Regions from separate parts of the Mesorhizobium sp. M0029 genome, predicted to be linked through region 1. Evidence: riboswitches for the same ligand, from Rfam matches in the RefSeq annotation. Region 1 holds a riboswitch; each other region holds the start of a gene.
What was found. Region 1 has a riboswitch for thiamine pyrophosphate ahead of NKJ76_RS19555 (YkoF family thiamine/hydroxymethylpyrimidine-binding protein). Riboswitches for the same ligand answer to the same signal wherever they lie in the genome.
Positions count from the first base shown of each region.

Region 2: it holds a riboswitch for thiamine pyrophosphate, as region 1 does, so the genes downstream of both, thiC (phosphomethylpyrimidine synthase ThiC) here and NKJ76_RS19555 (YkoF family thiamine/hydroxymethylpyrimidine-binding protein) in region 1, are expected to answer to the same signal.
Region 3: it holds a riboswitch for thiamine pyrophosphate, as region 1 does, so the genes downstream of both, thiB (thiamine ABC transporter substrate binding subunit) here and NKJ76_RS19555 (YkoF family thiamine/hydroxymethylpyrimidine-binding protein) in region 1, are expected to answer to the same signal.

Region 1 covers NZ_JAMYVF010000011.1:168,956-175,115, forward strand. The annotation lists partial or broken gene NKJ76_RS32420 (PRC-barrel domain containing protein) at 156-290, opposite strand; gene NKJ76_RS19520 (hypothetical protein) at 257-586, opposite strand; gene NKJ76_RS19525 (hypothetical protein) at 747-1,049, shown strand; gene NKJ76_RS19530 (DUF1236 domain-containing protein) at 1,392-1,721, shown strand; gene NKJ76_RS19535 (hypothetical protein) at 1,820-2,035, shown strand; gene NKJ76_RS19540 (DUF2934 domain-containing protein) at 2,128-2,367, shown strand; gene NKJ76_RS19545 (hypothetical protein) at 2,527-2,778, opposite strand; gene NKJ76_RS19550 (hypothetical protein) at 3,044-3,199, opposite strand; TPP riboswitch at 3,642-3,754, shown strand; gene NKJ76_RS19555 (YkoF family thiamine/hydroxymethylpyrimidine-binding protein) at 3,745-4,353, shown strand; gene NKJ76_RS19560 (ABC transporter permease) at 4,609-5,451, shown strand; gene NKJ76_RS19565 (ABC transporter ATP-binding protein) at 5,448-6,160, shown strand, end outside.
Region 2 covers NZ_JAMYVF010000022.1:35,783-41,942, reverse strand. The annotation lists gene thiC (phosphomethylpyrimidine synthase ThiC) at 1-889, opposite strand, end outside; TPP riboswitch at 993-1,109, opposite strand; gene NKJ76_RS27360 (ATP-grasp domain-containing protein) at 1,333-2,637, opposite strand; partial or broken gene hemA (5-aminolevulinate synthase) at 3,208-4,421, opposite strand; gene NKJ76_RS27350 (GntR family transcriptional regulator) at 5,273-5,941, shown strand; gene NKJ76_RS27345 (SDR family NAD(P)-dependent oxidoreductase) at 5,953-6,160, opposite strand, start outside.
Region 3 covers NZ_JAMYVF010000008.1:212,492-218,651, forward strand. The annotation lists gene NKJ76_RS16190 (ABC-F family ATP-binding cassette domain-containing protein) at 1-775, opposite strand, end outside; gene NKJ76_RS16195 (thiamine diphosphokinase) at 777-1,436, opposite strand; TPP riboswitch at 1,599-1,713, shown strand; gene thiB (thiamine ABC transporter substrate binding subunit) at 1,757-2,764, shown strand; gene thiP (thiamine/thiamine pyrophosphate ABC transporter permease) at 3,014-4,621, shown strand; gene thiQ (thiamine ABC transporter ATP-binding protein) at 4,618-5,352, shown strand; gene NKJ76_RS16215 (M48 family metalloprotease) at 5,714-6,160, shown strand, end outside.

The DNA of each region.
Region 1 (6,160 bases):
ATATTGGGCTTCGCGTTCGTGCTTCTCGGCTGCCTCGCGGCTGTCGAACGTGCCGAGATTGCGTCGCCGCCGGCCCTTGACCACAAGGGCTAAATTTAACCAAACCGCCAAGGCGCCTTAAACGAAGGATCAGACCAGCCGGATCCTTCGAAATATCAATCGCGATGCTCCGGCATCGCCTTCAGCTCATCCTTGGTCCAACTGGTGACGGCGTGGACGTCCCGGGAAACCTCTCGAAAGTCCGCGGTCGCTGCCCTTACACCTCGTCGAACGGGCCGCCGCGCCTCGCCAGGTCGTGACCAATGGCGGCTTCCTCGGCGTCGTCGGGCAAGGCATCGTCACTGTCCTGGTAGGGGTTGTCGTCATCCTCCTCGGGCAGTTCGCCTTCCTTCTCGACTCCGGTGGTGTCCGGCAGGCTTTCCTCATCTGCTCCGTCGGGCAGGACCGTTGCGCCACGCAGCGCATCCCAATCCTGCCGGCGCGGCGTCGGCGCCTCCACCTCGTCATTGGCGATCGTGTCGCGGGCATCGTTTTTGCTCGGTGGCGCCTCGACCTCGTCATTGGGTTTTCTGTTTCGTTCTTCCATGATTGCCTCCTCTGGGCGGCTTTGCGTCGAGAAGGTGGAACTCACTTCCGGCTGTCAGGTTCCGGCAACCACTCCATCTCCGTGGAACCAATTGCCGCCAGTCTGCTTTGCCAAGGACTAGTCTGTTTTGCCAAGGAGATGAATCCAGAGGAGCTGGACCATGAAGACTTTCCCCCTCATCCCATGCGTGCTGCTCTTGGCGCTGGCCGACCCGGCGGCTGCGCAGGACAATGGCGACCGGAACGGCCCTGCCGCGCCTTGCCAGGCGCAGCCTCAGGACGATGCTCGGAAGCCGCCGGTCGCCAATGGCGGTGGCGAATCGACCAGCACGCTCGGTCCCTGCGGCGGCGTGCTGCAGCCGCCGCCCAGTGGTGACCAGGGTATGACGCAGCCGCCGCCGGACCAGGGCAAGACGCCGGTGATCAAGCCTGGCGAGGTGCCTGCGCAGCCGCCGAAGCAATGACCTTTGCTTGAAACTTCACGGCGTGGCACGAAGGCGGTCGGTTCCGGTCTTGGCCGGGCGACGCGGTCACCGGATCAATGCCGGCGCCGGCCGCGATCGCCACCGGAATTTGGAGCCGTGCATCGTCCACGTCGAAGGTCTCCTGAGGGATTGTGCTTCAATGCGAATCTTGCGGGTGCGGGTTCTGCTGGCATGACCGGGAAGCCGATCAATTTAGTCTCCGCTTGCGGAACAAGACCGTACCGGCTGCGTTTGCCTCCAGGAGCCCGCCACCTCGATCTGCGCTGTTTTCGCCTCATGCGGGAACACGGCGGAGCTCGCCAACAACGACAGGAGACGAAGATGAAAACCATCCTTATTCCCGCCGTCGCCGGGCTCGCCATGATCGCTGGTATCGGCATTGCCGCCGCCGACGAGGTCATCGTCACGCAGCCGGCACAGCAGCAGGTGATCATCACCCCGGAACAGCGCACGGTCGTGCACCAGTACGTAAAGAAACATCCGCTTGCCTCGGTCAATCTGCTCGGCGTCGAATTGAATGTCGGCACTGCCTTGCCTGACACTGTCGAGCTGCAGGAGGTTCCCGACGTTCAGTACAGATACGCCGTCGTCGACAACCATACCGTGTTGGTCGACCCCAGCACGCGCAGGATTGTCGAGGTGGTCGAGTAACGCTCGACAACCTAACCATTCATCGGTGATACGGCCCTGTCGTTCTTCCCAAAAGGGCGGCAGGGCCGAATGACGAACATGATGAAAGGAGAATTGCCATGTTGCCGCATGTCGAGACCCCGAACTCCGCCAATGTTGCGGCGTGTTGCGACAAGTTGCTGGCCGAGCGCAACACGGCGCTGTTATCGATGAAGGAAGCGATCGCGCTCCTGCGGGAGCGCACCGGCACCGATCGTTCGGATGCCGACCTCGCGGGGCTGATCGTCAAGAAAGCGGCGCTGCTCGGCGTTGCGGTGATTTCCGACCCGCGCTGAGATGTCTCGTCACTCAAGACGCCGGCCGAATTTTCGGCTAATGTTTTCGTGGAATCTGGACCAACCGACCGGACCCAACCACGGAGGCTTAAGTGACGGACGACAAACAGGACCGCATTCGCCAGCGCGCGCACGAGATTTGGGAAAAGGCCGGCCGGCCTGAAGGCGCGCATCAGGAACACTGGGAGCAGGCCACGGCTGAAGTCGATGGCGCGGTCGCCAAGCCAAAAAAGGCGGCGAAGAAAGCTGACGCCAAGCCCGCCAAGGCAGCCGCCAAGTCAAAGGCAGCGAAGCCTGCCGCCGCAAAGTCCGGCAAAGCCAAATCGAAATAAGGCCAAGTTGAAACAAGGCCAGTCGAAATAAAGCAAGGCCGGAATTAGCTGGCCGGGCCATCCTTGGCGCCCGCCGTTCAGGCGCGCCCGAGCCTCTCAACCTGACGAATTGCGCCTGCGACGGGCAGCGCAATTCCTTGTGTTTGGCGACAGGCGCCCTCATGCCTCCCAGGCATAACTCGACAGCGCAAAGCGAATCCCGGCAGCTGTCATGGCCAGTTCGCATTCGGTGATCTGGCGCAGGTGGCGCAGATACCGCGCTACAGTCTGTGGCAGCCAGCCGGCGCAGGCCTCGACATAGGCGCGGCTGTGAACAAGGGTGCCGGTCGACAGCCTCTCGTCCTTCTCGGCAACGACTTTCAGATATTGGCGGATGAAGCGGATGTCGTCGGCGATGTCCTGGCTGGCCATTCGCCAGGCCCCGGCGAGGCGTTCGCACTGATCGAATGACAAGGGCAACAAAGGGGGCGGCAATAAAGGCGGCGGCAACAAAGGCGGCGGCAATGACGGGGGTGACAGCAAAGGACGAGAGAGATCGGCGAAGGCAACATGGTTCGCTGTGCTCAAGGACATTCCTCTCTGCGAAAAGAGATATCGTACTTTATGTACGAACGAGCGTCAAGCCAATTTCGTACAGTTGGGACGATGACAATGAATATAGCAGCGGTCGCTTCAGCTAATCACGCATCGTGAATCCTTCAGGACTCGCACCAATTTCGCGGAGGGATTTTCCCAGGATGGTGTTGACTGTTTCCCTCGTGTCGGCGTCGAACAGGTTCAGGCCGCGCCGGATCGTCTCGCGCCAGTTTTCGCCCTTGTCCCACGCGTCCATGAAGGCGAAGGCAAGGTCGTCCTGGCGACGCGTGGCTTCGAGCGCTTGGGTCAGCAGGCGCGCTTGATGGAGATCCTTCTCCCGCTTGGCCAGCGCTCGGCCCGAGTCGCGAGGCGACGATCAGCTTGTGGATGGCGTAGCGCTGGGGCGAGGGGACCAGCACAGGCAAGCCCTAGCGACGCAGCAGCACAGTTCGGATGGGGTCGCGGATAAGGAAATGCAGAAACCGTAAGGGCTGCGCGGAGGCTCTGCCGTTTTCTTGTAATTACGTTTATCAGCTTGAATTTCAACGCAGTTATAAGAAATTCGTGGAAATCTCATAACGCAACGAACTGACGAGTCGCTCTGAACGCCCGGGCGCCCGGCCCGTCTGGCCCAAAACACTTTGCCGCAGTGCCTTCAACAAACGGCTTCCCCAATGTCGCGAACAATGCTTTAACCCGCTCATCCACAGGGGTGCTCCGTATGGTCGGGGCTGAGATGAGGGCGGCAAGCCTTCGGACCCTAAAGCTGATCTGGATAATACCAGCGGAGCGAGGCGGGCGATGTTTTCAGGCGCACAGATTTCCCTTTATCCCATGACCGACGATTTCGTCGGCGTCATCCTTGGCGCGCTCGGCGCGCTCGATCCGTGGCGCGACCGGCTGCGGATCGAAACCGACGACATCTCGACGCTTATGGTCGGGCCGCCCGAGGTGCTGTTTCCCGCCATGCGCGACCTGTTCGTCGCGGCGGCCAAAAGCGGCAAGCACTGCGTGCTTTCGGCGGCGGTCTCGCGCGGCTGTCCGGGCGAGCCCGACGATCCGATCTGCCGCTCCGACGAGACCGGCGGCCCCGCCATTCCGCTGGACGAGCGCAAGATCGCCGCGATCCGCGCTGTCCAGGCCACGCCGTCGACCGGCCAGCCGGTGGCGGCGCAGTTCTCGCTCTACGTCATGGGCACGGGCGACCATATGGACGAGATCTACGGCTGCATCGATTTCCTGAAACAGTCCGGCGTCTTTGAGCGCTCAAAGAACTTCTGCACCAAATTGCGTGGCGATGCCGGTGCGGTGTTTGCCACGCTCAACGAGGCCTTCTGCCGCTTCGGCCCCGGCGCCGGCCACGTCACCCTCGACATCACGATCTCGGCGAACAGCCCGAGCGCCGTCTGAGCCGCGGCTCAAGCGTCGTTCCTTGAGGATATTGCCGTGGCTGGTTTATCTGACCCATTGCGTGGAGGAGATGCCTCTGACACCTCAGCACAGAGAGGAGGGGAGCCATTGGCGATTGGCGAAGACCGCGATGCCCACGAATCTCCCCCCTCGAGCAGGAGATGGCCGGCAGGCCAGAGGGGGTCCCAGCGCGTGGAGCGCCGACGTCCTTTTCGCATCGGCAAGGCGTGGGCGCTCTATGCGAGACGACCCCCTCTGTCGCCTTCGGCGACATCTCCCCCTCGAGGGGGGAGATTAGCCGCAGCCATCGCCAAGACCATCCCCGCCGCCTGCGCCTCCGCCCTGCTCCTCGCGGCGTGGGAGCTCTACGCCCGCTATGGTGGCGCTGCGCCCACCATGCTGCCGGCGCCGTCGCGCGTGCTGCAGCAGGCCTGGGAGCATCGCGCTGCCCTTGCCGACAACACGCTGCCCACCATCCGCGCCACATCAGCCGGCTTCGCCTGCTCGTTGGTCGCTGCCTTCGTGCTTTCGGCGCTGGTCGATTTCTTGGCCCCGCTGCGCCGCGCGCTGTTTCCGCTGCTGATTGTCAGCCAGACCTTGCCGCTGGTCGCGATTGCGCCGCTCATCGTACTGTGGTTCGGCTTCGGGCTGATGCCAAAAATCTTGCTTGTGGCGCTCGTTACCTTCTTCCCGATGATGGTGGCGCTGGTCGAGGGTTTTGCCGCGACCAGCAAGGCGATTTCGCAGATGCTCGCCACCATGGGGGCAGGGCGCTGGCGCATCTTCTGGCTGGCGCGCCTGCCTTCGGCGCTGCCCTATTTCTTCGCCGGGCTGCGCATCTCCATCACCTACGCCGTCGTCGGCGCGATCTTCGCCGAATATGCGGGGGCGGCGAAGGGGCTGGGCATCTACATGCTCAATGCCAAGAACAACTTTCGGCCCGATCTGGTGCTCGCCGCGGTCGCCGTCAGCGCCGCGCTCACGCTTGTCTTGTTCGCCATTGCGGTGCTCGTCCAGCGCTTCGCCATGCCTTGGGAGAATGCAGGGAGCGAAAGCCGCGACGGCAAGGTTGAAGCTGCAGAAGAGAACCGTCAATGACGCGGCTCGAACTCCGGGACATCAGGAAGAACTTCGGCGCGCTTGAGGTGCTCGCCGGCATTTCGCTTCATGTCGCGGCCGGCGAGTTCGTCTCCATCCTCGGCCCTTCCGGCGCCGGCAAGTCGACGCTGTTCCAGTTGCTGACCGGTGCGCTGAAAGGCGAGGGCGACATGCGCTTCGACGGCGCGCCATTGCAGGGCAGCCCCTTCGCCTTCATGCCGCAGCGCGACGCGCTGATGCCGTGGCGGCGCGTCATCGACAATGTGACGCTGGGGCTGGAAGTGCAGGGTCTTGGCCGCAAGGCGGCGCGCGAACGCGTCGCGCCGTTGTTCGCTGAGTTCGGCCTTGCCGGTTTCGAGCGCGCCTGGCCGGCCGAGCTTTCCGGCGGCATGCGCCAGCGCGCCGCCCTTTTGCGCACCGTGGTGCAGCAGCGCGACATGCTGCTGCTCGACGAGCCCTTTGGCGCGCTGGATGCACTGACCCGCGCGGGTATGCAGCGCTGGCTGGAAGGCATGTGGCAGCGCCACCGCTGGACGGCGCTGCTGATCACCCATGACGTGCGCGAAGCCGTCTACCTCTCCGATCGCATCTATCTGATGTCGGCGCGGCCGGCCCGCATCATCGGCGAGATTGCCGTGCCGCTGCCGCGCCCGCGCACCACCGGCAGCGATGCCGCGCGCCAGGCCGCCGCGCTCGAAGCCGACATCCT
Region 2 (6,160 bases), on a different contig from region 1:
CGGCCTGTTCGATCAGCGTGTCGCGGTAGACCTCCCAGGTCAGATCCTCGGCAATGCCGCCGACCTTTTCGAGCGCCTGGTAGAGCGGCACCGTGCCGATCGGCACCGGCGCGTTGCGCACGATCCAGTCGCGGATGTTGTGGATGTTGCGGCCGGTCGACAGGTCCATCACCGTATCGGCGCCCCAGCGGATCGCCCACACCATCTTTTCGACCTCTTCCGCCATCGACGATGTGACGGCGGAGTTGCCGATATTGGCGTTGATCTTGACCAGGAAATTGCGGCCGATGATCATTGGCTCGCTCTCGGGATGGTTGATGTTGGCGGGGATGATCGCCCGTCCGCGCGCCACCTCGTCACGCACGAATTCGGGCGTGACGAAATCGGGCAGCGTCGCGCCGAAAGCCTCGCCGTCGCGCTCAAGCTTGCCGCGCAGGATCTCGCGACCAAGGTTCTCGCGGATGGCGACGAACTCCATTTCGGGTGTGATGATGCCGGCGCGCGCGTAGGCAAGCTGCGTCACCGCCTTGCCTGCTTTGGCCCTGAGCGGTCGGTGGCGGATGGGAAATTCTGGCGTCAGGCGTTCGCCCGTCGCGAATCCGTTGTCCTCCGGCCGGACATGGCGGCCGTCGCAGACCTCGACATCGCCGCGCGCCAAGATCCATTCGTGGCGAAGCCGGGCCAGGCCTTTTTCGATGCTGGTTTCGACAGCCGGATCGGTATAGGGGCCCGACGGATCGTAGACGGTGACGGGCGGTTCGCCGGCTGTCGGATGGACGGAGATTTCGCGCATCGGCGCCCTGATCTGCGGGTGGATGGCACCGGGCTTGTGGATCTTACGCGAAGCAGGCAGCGGCCCCGTTGAGACGGCTGGGGTGAGGGCATTCATCTTGAGGCTCCTTTGCTCATGCATTGGAGACCCAGTTCTGTGCCGGAAGGATGAAAAGACGCTTCTGTCGACCTGCCGAAACAGGACCTCGGGCGTGAACTCCCGCAGAGCGCTTGCACCGTCCCTACGCCAGTATGAACTGGATCAGGTTCAACGGGTCACTGCGCCGCGAAAGCCAGCAGTATCTCAGCCCCTTGCCGGGACTCCCCTGGTGAATGCCTCAAGTTGAACGGGCCGGCGTTGTCTTGTCAAGCGCATGTTCGTCCTGCGGCGGCGGTGGGCGGCATTCAAATTGGGCCCAAATTGGGCCGACGGCCTCGCCATGGGTCGCGGAGAAGTTCCGCGGGAGACAAGGCAGGTGTGGCCAAAGCTGCATTTGCCTCGTCAAACTTGATGTGACATTGACGTAGACGGAACTGCTGCGTTTCAAGGATCTTAAGCCGTCAATGCCTGATCGGAACAGAACTGGTGGGCCGCCCGAACGCCCCACAAACATCGTGCTCTCGATCACCTCTTATTGTCGCCGGAAAAGGGGTGATCGACCATTCGATCAAGTCGACCGCTCGCTGAAGGGCGCCCTCGGTTTCAGCACGGCTGGGCGAAGTGGCAATGACATGTCCAATCCAGTCTCGGAAATCCCCCTTCCTGACGATCGGTGTCTTGGGTTCAACATTCAATTTGACCTCGGCCACACCTGATATAGCAGCTGCCTGAGTGTCGCCACCAATCCAGTCGAGGGTGCCATCTTGATCAGGAAGCAGGAATCGCGCGGCCGCAGTATGCGAATGCTTTTTGCGCAGATCCCATTCCTCGCCAATGACAAGCTTGATGTGCTCGGTGACGAGGTCGACACCGTAAGCTAACTGGACCAGTTGAGGGTCGGGCGCGCCACTAAGACGCGGATTGACTTCAATGACAACTGGATCGCGTTTCGTGCACCGGAGTTCAATGTTAGTTGGCCCCCAGCCAAGGCCGAGAGCCCGCAAACAGCTCAGCGAAACATCGGCGATGCGCTCACGCTCCTGATCGGTTAGCAGGGCCGGATACGTCACCTCACGTATGACGAAATGGGGGAGGGGACCAAAGTCATTGGCGCAAATCGCAACGACCTCATTCCCCATAACATTAATGCTATAGAACGGGCCCTGTGCGAATTCTTCGACGAGTATTTTCGGTGTAGACCGCCATATGTGCTTTCCGCCCAATAGATGGGTCGTATGTTCGGCTACGTCTTCGAGGCTGCGGCACAATCGGACACCCATGCTGCCGCTGCCTACTGCCGGCTTAAGAATCACGGGCAGGCCGATCTCTGCAGCCGAGCTTTCTACCTCCGCCGCATTCGCTGCCAACCGATAGGCCGGTATTGGAACGCCGGCCTGCGCGAGGAGTTGGCGTTGCTTGAATTTGTCGCAGCTTCGTTCAATCGATTCAGGGTTCGGTCCCGGTAGATCGAAATGCCGGCAAAGCTTGCCAACTGTCGCATAGATCGATTCATGGTCCCCGGCAAAGCCAGTAATGCCAGCAATGTCGTGGGTAGCACGCAGCCGCGAACTTTCGCGGACCAACGCTTCGAGATTGCCAGTGTCGACACGGATTGCCTCAACGTTTTCCGCCGAAAGATAGTCGTACCGAGGTGGATCAGCCGTCAGAGTAATTGGATGAAGACCAAGACACTGAGCCGCTTGGACGTATAGCTGACCAGTACCCCTATGGCCTTCGACCAATATGAGCGCTCTTCTTCTTACCATTGCTGTTAATCCCGATGTTGCGTGCTGGCGGCGGTCCGAGGGTACCGGTGTCACTTTTGTGGCCGTGCCGGACCTCAGACTCGGGGTGCCGTACCATTGTCAACGACTGACGGTTGTAAAAATCTTGTAAATTGATTTGAAGGATCTGTTGCAGCGTTTTTGATTAGGGCGGCGTCGGAGGCTTGCTCCGTTCAAACCAGGTTAGCTGGGGTTGGTGTGTGATCCCGTGGGCCTGGGCGTGACCTACCCCTCGGGTAGGGCACGCCAAGCCACATCAAACTCGCAGCACAAGAACATGCGCTCTGGTCATACCGGCTCATGGTGAGCCCTGAATCTGGAACCGGCCCGATGTGTAAGCAGCGAGTCGTCAAACGGCCCCATTCAATCATGGAGTCACATCATTTAAGATCGCGAAAGCTGTCATTGCGGGTTACGGAACTGCTTTCCGATGACATTCGAAGATGCGATCGGGCGTCAGAACCGGATCGCTGACCGCCGCTTCCACCTCGGCGAGCCCGGCTGATATAATCAGGTCTGAGGCTGCGCGCCCTGTCGTTCCCAGCATTTACATTAGGCAGCCTTGCCAAGATTGTCCCGCAGCAGAACCTGCCTGAGCGCATCGACGAACGTCCGAATATCTGTCGTACTATGGGCAGGCGTAACCGTCACCCTGAACCGCTCGGTTCCCACCGGAACACTCGGCGCCAGAATTGGCTGAACGTATATTCCATGCTGATCCAGAAGCTGGCGGGACGCTTCCTTGCAACGGAATGGATCACCAATAGGCACAGGAATGATGTGGCTTCGGGTCGGCATGACGGGGATGCCCGCCTCTTTCAGCAATCCGATTAAAAGTTTCGTTTTCCGGTGCAGATCAATTCGTTCTGAATCTGAATCGCGAAGATGGCGCAGCGCTGCCAGCGCACCAGCCGCTAGCGCTGGCGCAAGCGCCGTGGTGAAAATGAAACCGATCGAGAAGCTTCGTATGCTGTCAACAATGGAGGCAGGTCCGGTCACATAACCCCCCATCGAGCCGAACGCCTTACCTAGCGTCCCTTCGATGATGGTTGGACGATCCATGATGCCAAGTTCCGCGGCAATGCCGGCGCCTTTCGGACCGTACATTCCCGATGCATGAACTTCATCCAGAAACGTCATTGCGCCAAATTCGTCCGCCATGTCACAGATATCTTTGATCGGTGAAATGTCACCGTCCATTGAATATACCGATTCAAAAACAATGATCTTGGGTCTTGCAGGATTTACGCTGCGCAGAAGCTCCCGCAAATGCGCAACGTCGTTATGCTGGAAGACGCGCTTTTCGGCCCGGCTGTTGCGGCATCCTCTAATAATTGAAGCGTGGTTGTGCGCGTCAGAAAATATAATTGTGTCCGGCATCAAAGATGCCAATGTACTCAATGATGAATCGTTTGAGCTGAAGCCGGAAACAAAAATCAATCCTGCTTCCTTGTTGTGGAAAGCTGCAAGCTCCCGCTCGAGCAACACGTGATAATGGTTGGTGCCACCAATGTTGCGGGATCCTCCCGATCCTGCGCCGTTGGCATCGATGGCGCGCTTCATTGCCGATAGCACTTTGGGGTGCTGCCCCATACCGAGATAATCATTAGTGCACCAAATGGTTATCTCTTTTTTCGGCCGTCGGGCCTATTGAGCCAGGCCTTTGGGAAGTTGCCAGACTGACGCTCCAGATCGGCAAATTCACGATACCCGCCACGGCCTTTGAGTTGCTCGATTCTTCCGGCGAAATACTGCACATAATCCAAATCAATCTCCTGTTGGGAAGCCGTTTTTCGGCGCGCTCAGTGCTGCTTCACAGCGCACCTGCGCCGGCCCATCGCGTCGCATCCCTCGACAAGCACCAGCAAGATTGGATTTCGACTACGCGCTTGATCTTGCGGGGGTTTCGGCCGCTCCAGCTAATTCGGGTAACGCGCCCCAAAGTGCAAGTGAAGAGAATGTTAAATCTATTTGTTACTGAAATGTCTGAAATTGCATGAGTGTCGCAAGCGATTTCATAATTCTGGCCAGTCGTCGTTCGATTCCTGTCGCGGCCTTGTCAGAGCTGCGCTCGGCGGGCTTTCGGGCCCGAGAGCCGCAATGCGCGAGGGCCGCGTCTTGTCGCGCAACAGCCCTTGAAGCCCTTCGGCGGCGAAACGCTCTGCAAACGCCATACGCAGCTTTTGGACGTGCTGGCCTGCCGGATCATCTTGACGGTGCCGACGTCATCGTCGGTCCAGCCGGTTCGGAGTCGCCTCAGAATCGGAAATTTCTGCCCATCAGACTGGAAATTGACATGTAAGCTTCCCGGCTCCTTCAGATGTCATCATCTCTCGCACACCAACTCATGCCACGCAGATGAGATCGCGCCTTTTTCTGTCGTCACATTCCATTGTCAGAATCGGAAAAGAAGGGTCTCCTTGTTTTTATATGAAACAAAATTTCACAAATAATTATGAAAACGGACATGTTTGCTGCAGACAATTAACGTGCACGTACTTGTCTGCCGCTGCATAACGAAATATAGGCAGCGATTATAACTTATAAACGTAGTGAAACGCGTAAATCGACATTTCCATAGAGCTGCAGCAGAGGCGAGGGGAGTCCCATGGGCCCTATGAAGATGCAGCCCGAGGAGATGGGCAGCCTGTCCGCGCGGATTTACAGCAAGGTGCGGGATGGCTTGATCATCGGCAATTTCGCGCCGGGCGATCGTCTCCTTATGCAGGATCTTGCCGGGCAGCTCGGAACCAGCATTACGCCGGTGCGCGAAGCCTGTCTGCGGCTCGTCAGCGAGCAGGCGCTCGAGTTGCGCTCCGGCAGGTTCGCCGCGGTGCCAGACCTCAGCCGCGCCCGCTACATTCAGATCAAGCTGATCCGCGTGGCACTTGAAGGGCTTGCGGCAGAACACGCTGCCGACCATTTTGCCCCCGCCGATCTCGAACAGCTTGAGACCTTCCGCGCCTCATTTGTAGAGAGCCATAAGGCCGGTAATATCAAGGAAGCGCGATCCTCCAATCGCGCTTTCCACTTCGGCGTCTACCGCCTGTCGCGTATGCCGATGCTGATCGGACAGATCGAAAGCATGTGGGCCTCGATGGGTCCAATCCTTAACGTTTACGATCGGGAAATTCCGCGCGGGTACACCGGCGCGGAAGAACATGACCATCTCATCGAGGCCTTGAGGACTGGCGACAGGAAGAGGGCCCGCGAGGCGATCGAGAACGACATCCAGCGAGGCTCACATGGTTTTCTGCGCTATTTCGACGAGCGCGGCTCCGGCTGAGCTGAATTGCCCTAAGCACCATCGATCTGCGCGACGCGCGGTGTGCGCAGGCCGGCTGTTTCCCCGCCGTCTACAGTCACCACCGTGCCGTTGACATAGCTCGATTGATTCGAAAGTAACCAAGCGACCACATCAGCGATCTCTTCAGGGGCACCGAAGCGGTTGGCAGGGATCCGCAGTTCGAGCTGCTTCTTGCGCAGTGCATCGCTTATGATGTTG
Region 3 (6,160 bases), on a different contig from region 1:
GAAAACGCTGGCGCATGGTCTGCAGTTCGCCCAGGCGGCGCATGTTGCGTTTGCGGCGAGCCGTCACGCCATAGCGCAGCCAATGCTCCTCGCGCACGATCTGGCGGCCGAGCTTGTGCTGTTCGCGCTCTTCCTCTTCCAGCACAAGGTCGCGCCATTCCTCGAAATGGCCAAAGCCCTTGTCGAGGCGGCGGGTCTGGCCACGGTCGAGCCAGACAGTGGCGCGCGAGACGCGTTCGAGGAAGCGACGGTCGTGCGAGATGACGATCAGCGCCGAAGACGTCCGGACAAGCTCTTCTTCCAGCCATTCGATGACCGACAAATCGAGATGGTTCGTCGGCTCATCAAGCAGCAGAATATCGGGTTCGGGCGCCATGACGCGGGCAAGTGCTGCGCGGCGCGCCTCGCCGCCGGAGAGATCGTTGGGGTTCTCCGTGCCGGCGAGGCCGAGATGCTCCATCAGATATGTGGCGCGGTAGGGATCGTCGGCAGGCCCAAGCCCGGCCTCGACATAGGCGCGCACATTGGCAAAGCCGTCCATGTCGGGCATTTGCGGGAGATAGCGCACCGTTGCCGAAGGCTGGCGGAAGACCTCGCCGTCTTGCGGCTCGATCAGACCAGCAGCAATCTTCAGGAGCGTCGACTTGCCGGAGCCGTTGCGGCCGACGAGCGCGATCTTGTCACCGGCGGACGCCGTCAGTTCGGCGCCATCGAGCAGCGGCGTGCCGCCAAAGGTCAGTCTTATGCCGTCGAGGTTGAGAAGGGGCGGGGCCATGTCAGCTTTCAGGCAAGGGGTAGGGGTGGGCGAGCAGCAGCGCGCGGCCATGGCCGAGCGCGATTTCGAGGCCGCCCCCGGTCGTGTTGGACTTGACCTCGTTCGAGATGGTCAGCGACGAGCCGAACACGACCTCGACATGGTCGAGCGGCCACTTCGCGCCGGACACGGTGAGGCCCGAAAGATCGGAAAAGCCGAGCACCGAAAACAGCGTTCCGTCGGCATAGTCGAAGCCGGCCTTGCCAGGCAGCAGAGGGGCGCCTTCCTGCGCTCCGCTGGTCAACAGCAATTTTGTGCCGGCCTCGGCCAGCCGCAGGCTGAGCGCCAGATGGAGGAAGGCGTGGTCGGCGCGCTTGCCGCCGAAAGCGCCGGCCAGCACCAGGCTGGTGGCGCCGCGTTCCAATGCCGCCGCGATCGCCAGTTCGCCATCGGTCTTGTCCTTTTCGGGAGGAAACACCTCCCGCGGCACGGCGGCGAGATCGGCAGGCAGGTCCGCCGGCACGGAATCGAAATCGCCGACCCACAGCTCCGGCATCACGCCGAGCAGGCGGGCATGATCGATGCCGGCGTCGGCGGCGATGACGCGCGTGCCCGCGACCTGGCGGTCGAGCCGCGGCGTGCGGACGAGATCGCCGCCAAGCAGGATGGTGAATGTGCTCATATCCGCTGGCCCTTACCAGCCCCGCCGACGAAACGGAAGGCCGAGCGGCACCGTCACTCTTTGTTGGAGCATGATCTTTTTCCGGAAACGGATTCCACTTTCCGGGATCACGCTCGGGCAAACTTCCACTTGCGTGGCACCTTGGCCGGGCCTATGTGTCGAAACGCTCTAACGGGGTGCCGGACGCGATCTTCGCGGACCGGCTGAGAGGCAGTCTCGCCAACCCGCTGAACCTGATCCGGTTTGTACCGGCGGAGGGATTAGACGCTTCGGACAGCCCGACGCCTCAATTCCTTTCAACACGAATGAAGGAGGCGCCGATGCGCATTTTTTTGTCCCGTCTTGTCCCAGCGCTTGGGCTTGCTGTTTCGCTACTGGCAAGCCCTGCGTGCGCGCAGGAAAAACTCACGATCTATACCTATGAGAGTTTCACTGCCGACTGGGGTCCAGGCCCCCAGGTGAAGAAGGAATTCGAGGCCGAGTGTGGCTGCAGCGTCGACTTCGTCTCGGTGGCCGACGGCGTCGCGCTGCTCAATCGCGTCAAGCTCGAAGGTGCGTCGACCAAAGCCGATATCGTGCTTGGCCTCGACACCAACCTCACCGCGGAAGCCAAGGCTTCCGGCCTGTTTGTCCCACATGGCGCGGTGGCTGAAAACAACGTGCCGGGCGGCTGGAGCGACGACACTTTCGTGCCCTATGATTATGGTTATTTCGCCGTCGTCTACGACACCGAGAAGCTGAAGAACCCACCGAAGAGCCTGAAGGAACTGGTCGAGGGCGATGCCGCCGACAAGATCGTCATCCAGGATCCGAGGACGTCGACGCCGGGCCTCGGCCTGCTGCTGTGGGTTAAGTCGGTCTATGGCGACAAGGCGCCGGAAGCCTGGGCCAAACTCAAGGGCAAAGTGCTGACGGTGACGCCCGGCTGGAGCGAGGCCTATGGCCTGTTCACCAAGGGCGAGGCGCCGATGGTGCTGTCCTATACGACATCGCCGGCCTACCACATGGTGGCCGAGAACACCGGGCGCTTCCAGGCGGCGTCGTTCGAAGAAGGCGAGTATTTGCAGGTCGAGGTCGCCGGCATCACCACCACGGGCGCGAAGAACCCGCTGGCGGCAAAGTTTCTGGCCTTCATGACCGGGCCGAAATTCCAGGATGTCATTCCGGAGACCAACTGGATGTTCCCGGCTGGGAAAACCGACAAGCCGCTCAATCCGGCTTTTGATAGGCTGGTCAAGCCGGCGAAGACCTTGCTGTTCAGCCCGGAAGAGGTCGCGGCAAATCGCAAGGCCTGGGTGGATGAATGGCTGGCGGTGATGAGCAAGTAGGAATTCAGGATGGCGCTTGAACACCCCCCTCTGGCCTGCCGGCCATCTCCCCCGCAAGGGGGGAGATCAAGCGCTCGGAAGCTTTCGCCAACCTCCAACGCTGCGAGGATGGGGCGGGGAGCGAAGCTGCTAATCTCCCCCCTTGCGGGGGAGATGGCCGGCAGGCCAGAGAGGGGTGGGCGGGAACTCGACTTCCGTGAAATATTTGCGTCAGCAGCGAACGTGCGCCGTAGGGTTGGATAGCGCGAAATGCGTGCGCACTATCCCTCTGACCCCCGCATCACGGCCGGCATTGTCGCGCTTGCGGCAATCGCGCTGCTGATCGGTGGCGCCTTCGCCGGCCTTATCCGCGAAGGCGCGCACGACCTTTCCGGCGCCGCGTCCGCCTTTGACCTCTATCTCCTGCGCGTTGTCCGCTTCACGCTCTGGCAGGCTGCGCTCTCGACTCTGCTTTCCGCCGTACCGGCGCTCTTCGTCGCCCGGGCGCTGTCGCGGCATCCGCGCTTCTTCGGACGCGGCTTCATCCTGCAGCTGTTCACTGTGCCCCTTGCCTTGCCGGCAATTGTCGGAGCGCTGGGCATACTGGCGCTCTATGGCCGCGCCGGTTATTTCGCCGCGATCGGTGGCCAGAGCTGGCCCGACATCTATGGGCTGTCGGGCATCCTCGTCGCCCACGTCTTCTTCAACCTGCCGCTGGCCACCCGGCTGTTCCTCGAAGCGCTGGGAACGGTGCCGGCCGATCAATGGCGGCTGGCTAGCCAGCTCGGCATGGGGGCGAGGCCAGCCTTCCGGCTGATCGAGTGGCCGGTGCTGCGCGCCGCGCTGCCGGGCGTCGCCGGGCTTGTCTTCATGCTTTGCATCACCTCCTTCACCATCGTCCTGATCCTCGGCGGCGGGCCGGCGGCGACGACGCTGGAAGTCGCCATCTATCAGGCGCTGCGTTTCGACTTCGATCCGGCGCGAGCGGTGACGCTGACGGTGCTGCAGATCGCGCTGACTTTTGCCGTCATGCTGGCGCTGACGCGGCTCGGCGCCAATGTGACCGGCGACGCCAATTTGCCTGTCGCGCCGCGCCGCTATCACTTGGCCGGCAAAGCAGAAACAGCGTTCAACGCCGTCCTGATCGTGCTCGCCTTGCTGTTCGTCGCCGGACCAATGGCGGCCACCGTCGCGTCCGGCCTCGGCGCCGATCTCGGCCGGCTGGCGGGCGAGAGTGCCGTGCGTCAGGCGACCCTGACCAGCGCCGGTCTCGCCCTCTCGGCGGCGCTACTTTCGGTGGCGCTGTCGCTGTCGCTGATCATGGCTCGGCGGGCACTGTCGCTGCGCCGCCGGTCCAGTGCCCGTTCATTGCTCGAACATGCCACCGACACCGGCGCCGGCTTCGTCCTCGTCGTGCCGCCCATTGTCATCGGCGCCGGCTGGTTTCTCCTGCTGCGCACGGTCAGCGATGTCTTTGCCATCGCGCCGGTCATGGTCGTCATCGTCAATGCGGTGATGGCGATGCCCTTTGCCATCCGCGCGATGCGCCCGGCCTATGATGCGGCGAGCGAGCGCCACGAAAAGCTGTGCGCGCAGCTCGGCATTGCGGGCTGGAACCGGCTGCTTCTGGTCGACTGGCCATCGCTCCGGCGGCCGCTGGCCACCGGCTTTGCCTTCGCCATGGCACTGTCGCTCGGCGATCTCGGCGTCATCGCGCTGTTCGGCAGCGATTCGGTACAGACCTTGCCCTATCTCCTGCTGGCGCGCATGGGCAGCTATCGCACGGCCGATGCTGCCGGGCTGGCTTTGCTGCTCGGGGCGGTCTGCCTTGCATTGGTGGTCGCGGCAGACTGGCTGGGACGGGGAGAGAGATCGTGACGTCCGCTGTGGAGAAAGGCACGACTGTCCGGCTGGACAAGGTCTCGTTCAGCTATGGCGAAACGTCATTCCTGTTCGATGTCGAATTCCATACATCTAAGATCACCGCCATCATGGGGGCAAGTGGTTCGGGCAAATCGACCTTGCTCAATCTGGTGGCTGGTTTCGAGACGCCGGAGTCCGGTCGTGTGCTGATCGGCGGCGCCGATGTCGGCGCCGAGCCGCCTTCGGCGCGGCCGGTGTCGATGGTATTCCAGGAAAACAATCTGTTTGCTCATCTCTCGGTGGAGAAGAATGTCGGGCTCGGCCGCTCGCCATCGCTCAACCTGACCGACGCCGATCGCGCCGCGATCGCCGAGGCGCTTGACCGCGTCGGCCTGGCCGGCAAGGAAATGCGCCTGCCGCGCGAACTCTCCGGCGGCGAAAGGCAGCGCGTGGCGCTCGCCCGCGTTCTGGTGCGCGACCGGCCAGTGCTGCTGCTCGACGAGCCGTTCGCTTCGCTCGGGCCAGCACTGCGCGACGACATGCTCGACCTGGTGGCCGGCGTTCATGCCGAGCGGGCGATGACGGTGCTGTTCGTCACGCATCAGCCGGAAGACGCTCGCCGTATCGGCGAGCAGATGGTTTTTCTGGACAATGGCAGGGTTGCCGCGACGGGACCTGCCGCCGATTTTTTCGACGGCACTGGCCCTGAAGCGTTTCGGCGCTATATCGGCGCAAGTTCGGGCTGATCACGCGATATTGCCCGGAAGCGGACATAATTTACGACCAAACCGGCTACAGGTGATGTGGCGCTTGCTTGCCATGGTCCAGTCGATGTGGCTAGGTCCGCTTAGTACTGGTCCGGCACGAGCCGTGATTTGCCCCCTACAGCGCCGCATCCGGCCGGATGCGTAAACGCTGTAGGTTTTTTGATGTGTGCAGGATTGCCAACGAAAACCGATTTTTCGCTGGCGCGGACCCCGGTCCAAATCATGCGCCGAGAGCTGAAGGAACGCCGTGCTGCCGACCGGCACTGACACTTTGAAACGCAGACCGCTGGTGCGCTTCCTCGCGCTGGCCGGCCTTGCCGTGGCGCTGGCCAGCTGCCAGATGTTCACGCCTCCCGAAGTGCAGGAATCTGGCTTCCAGCCTTCCGACAAGCCGATCACGGTCGACAATGTCGCCGCCAACAGCAAGCTTGCCGAACTGGCGAAGGCACAGCATCCGCGCATCCTTGCCACCTATGGCGGCGAATATTCCGATCCCAAGCTCGAGCGCATGGTGGCCAAGGTTGTCGGCAGCCTGACCGTGGTGTCGGCCAATCCGACCCAGACCTATCGCATCACCATCCTCAATTCGCCAAACGTCAACGCTTTCGCGCTGCCGGGTGGCTATCTCTACGTCACCCGCGGCCTGCTGGCGCTGGCCAATGATTCGGCCGAACTCGCCGCCGTCATCGCGCATGAGATGGGCCACGTCACCGCCAATCACGGTCTGCAGCGACAGCAGCTCGAGGCCGAGGAAGGCCTGGCGACCAAGGTGGTCTCCGATGTGCTG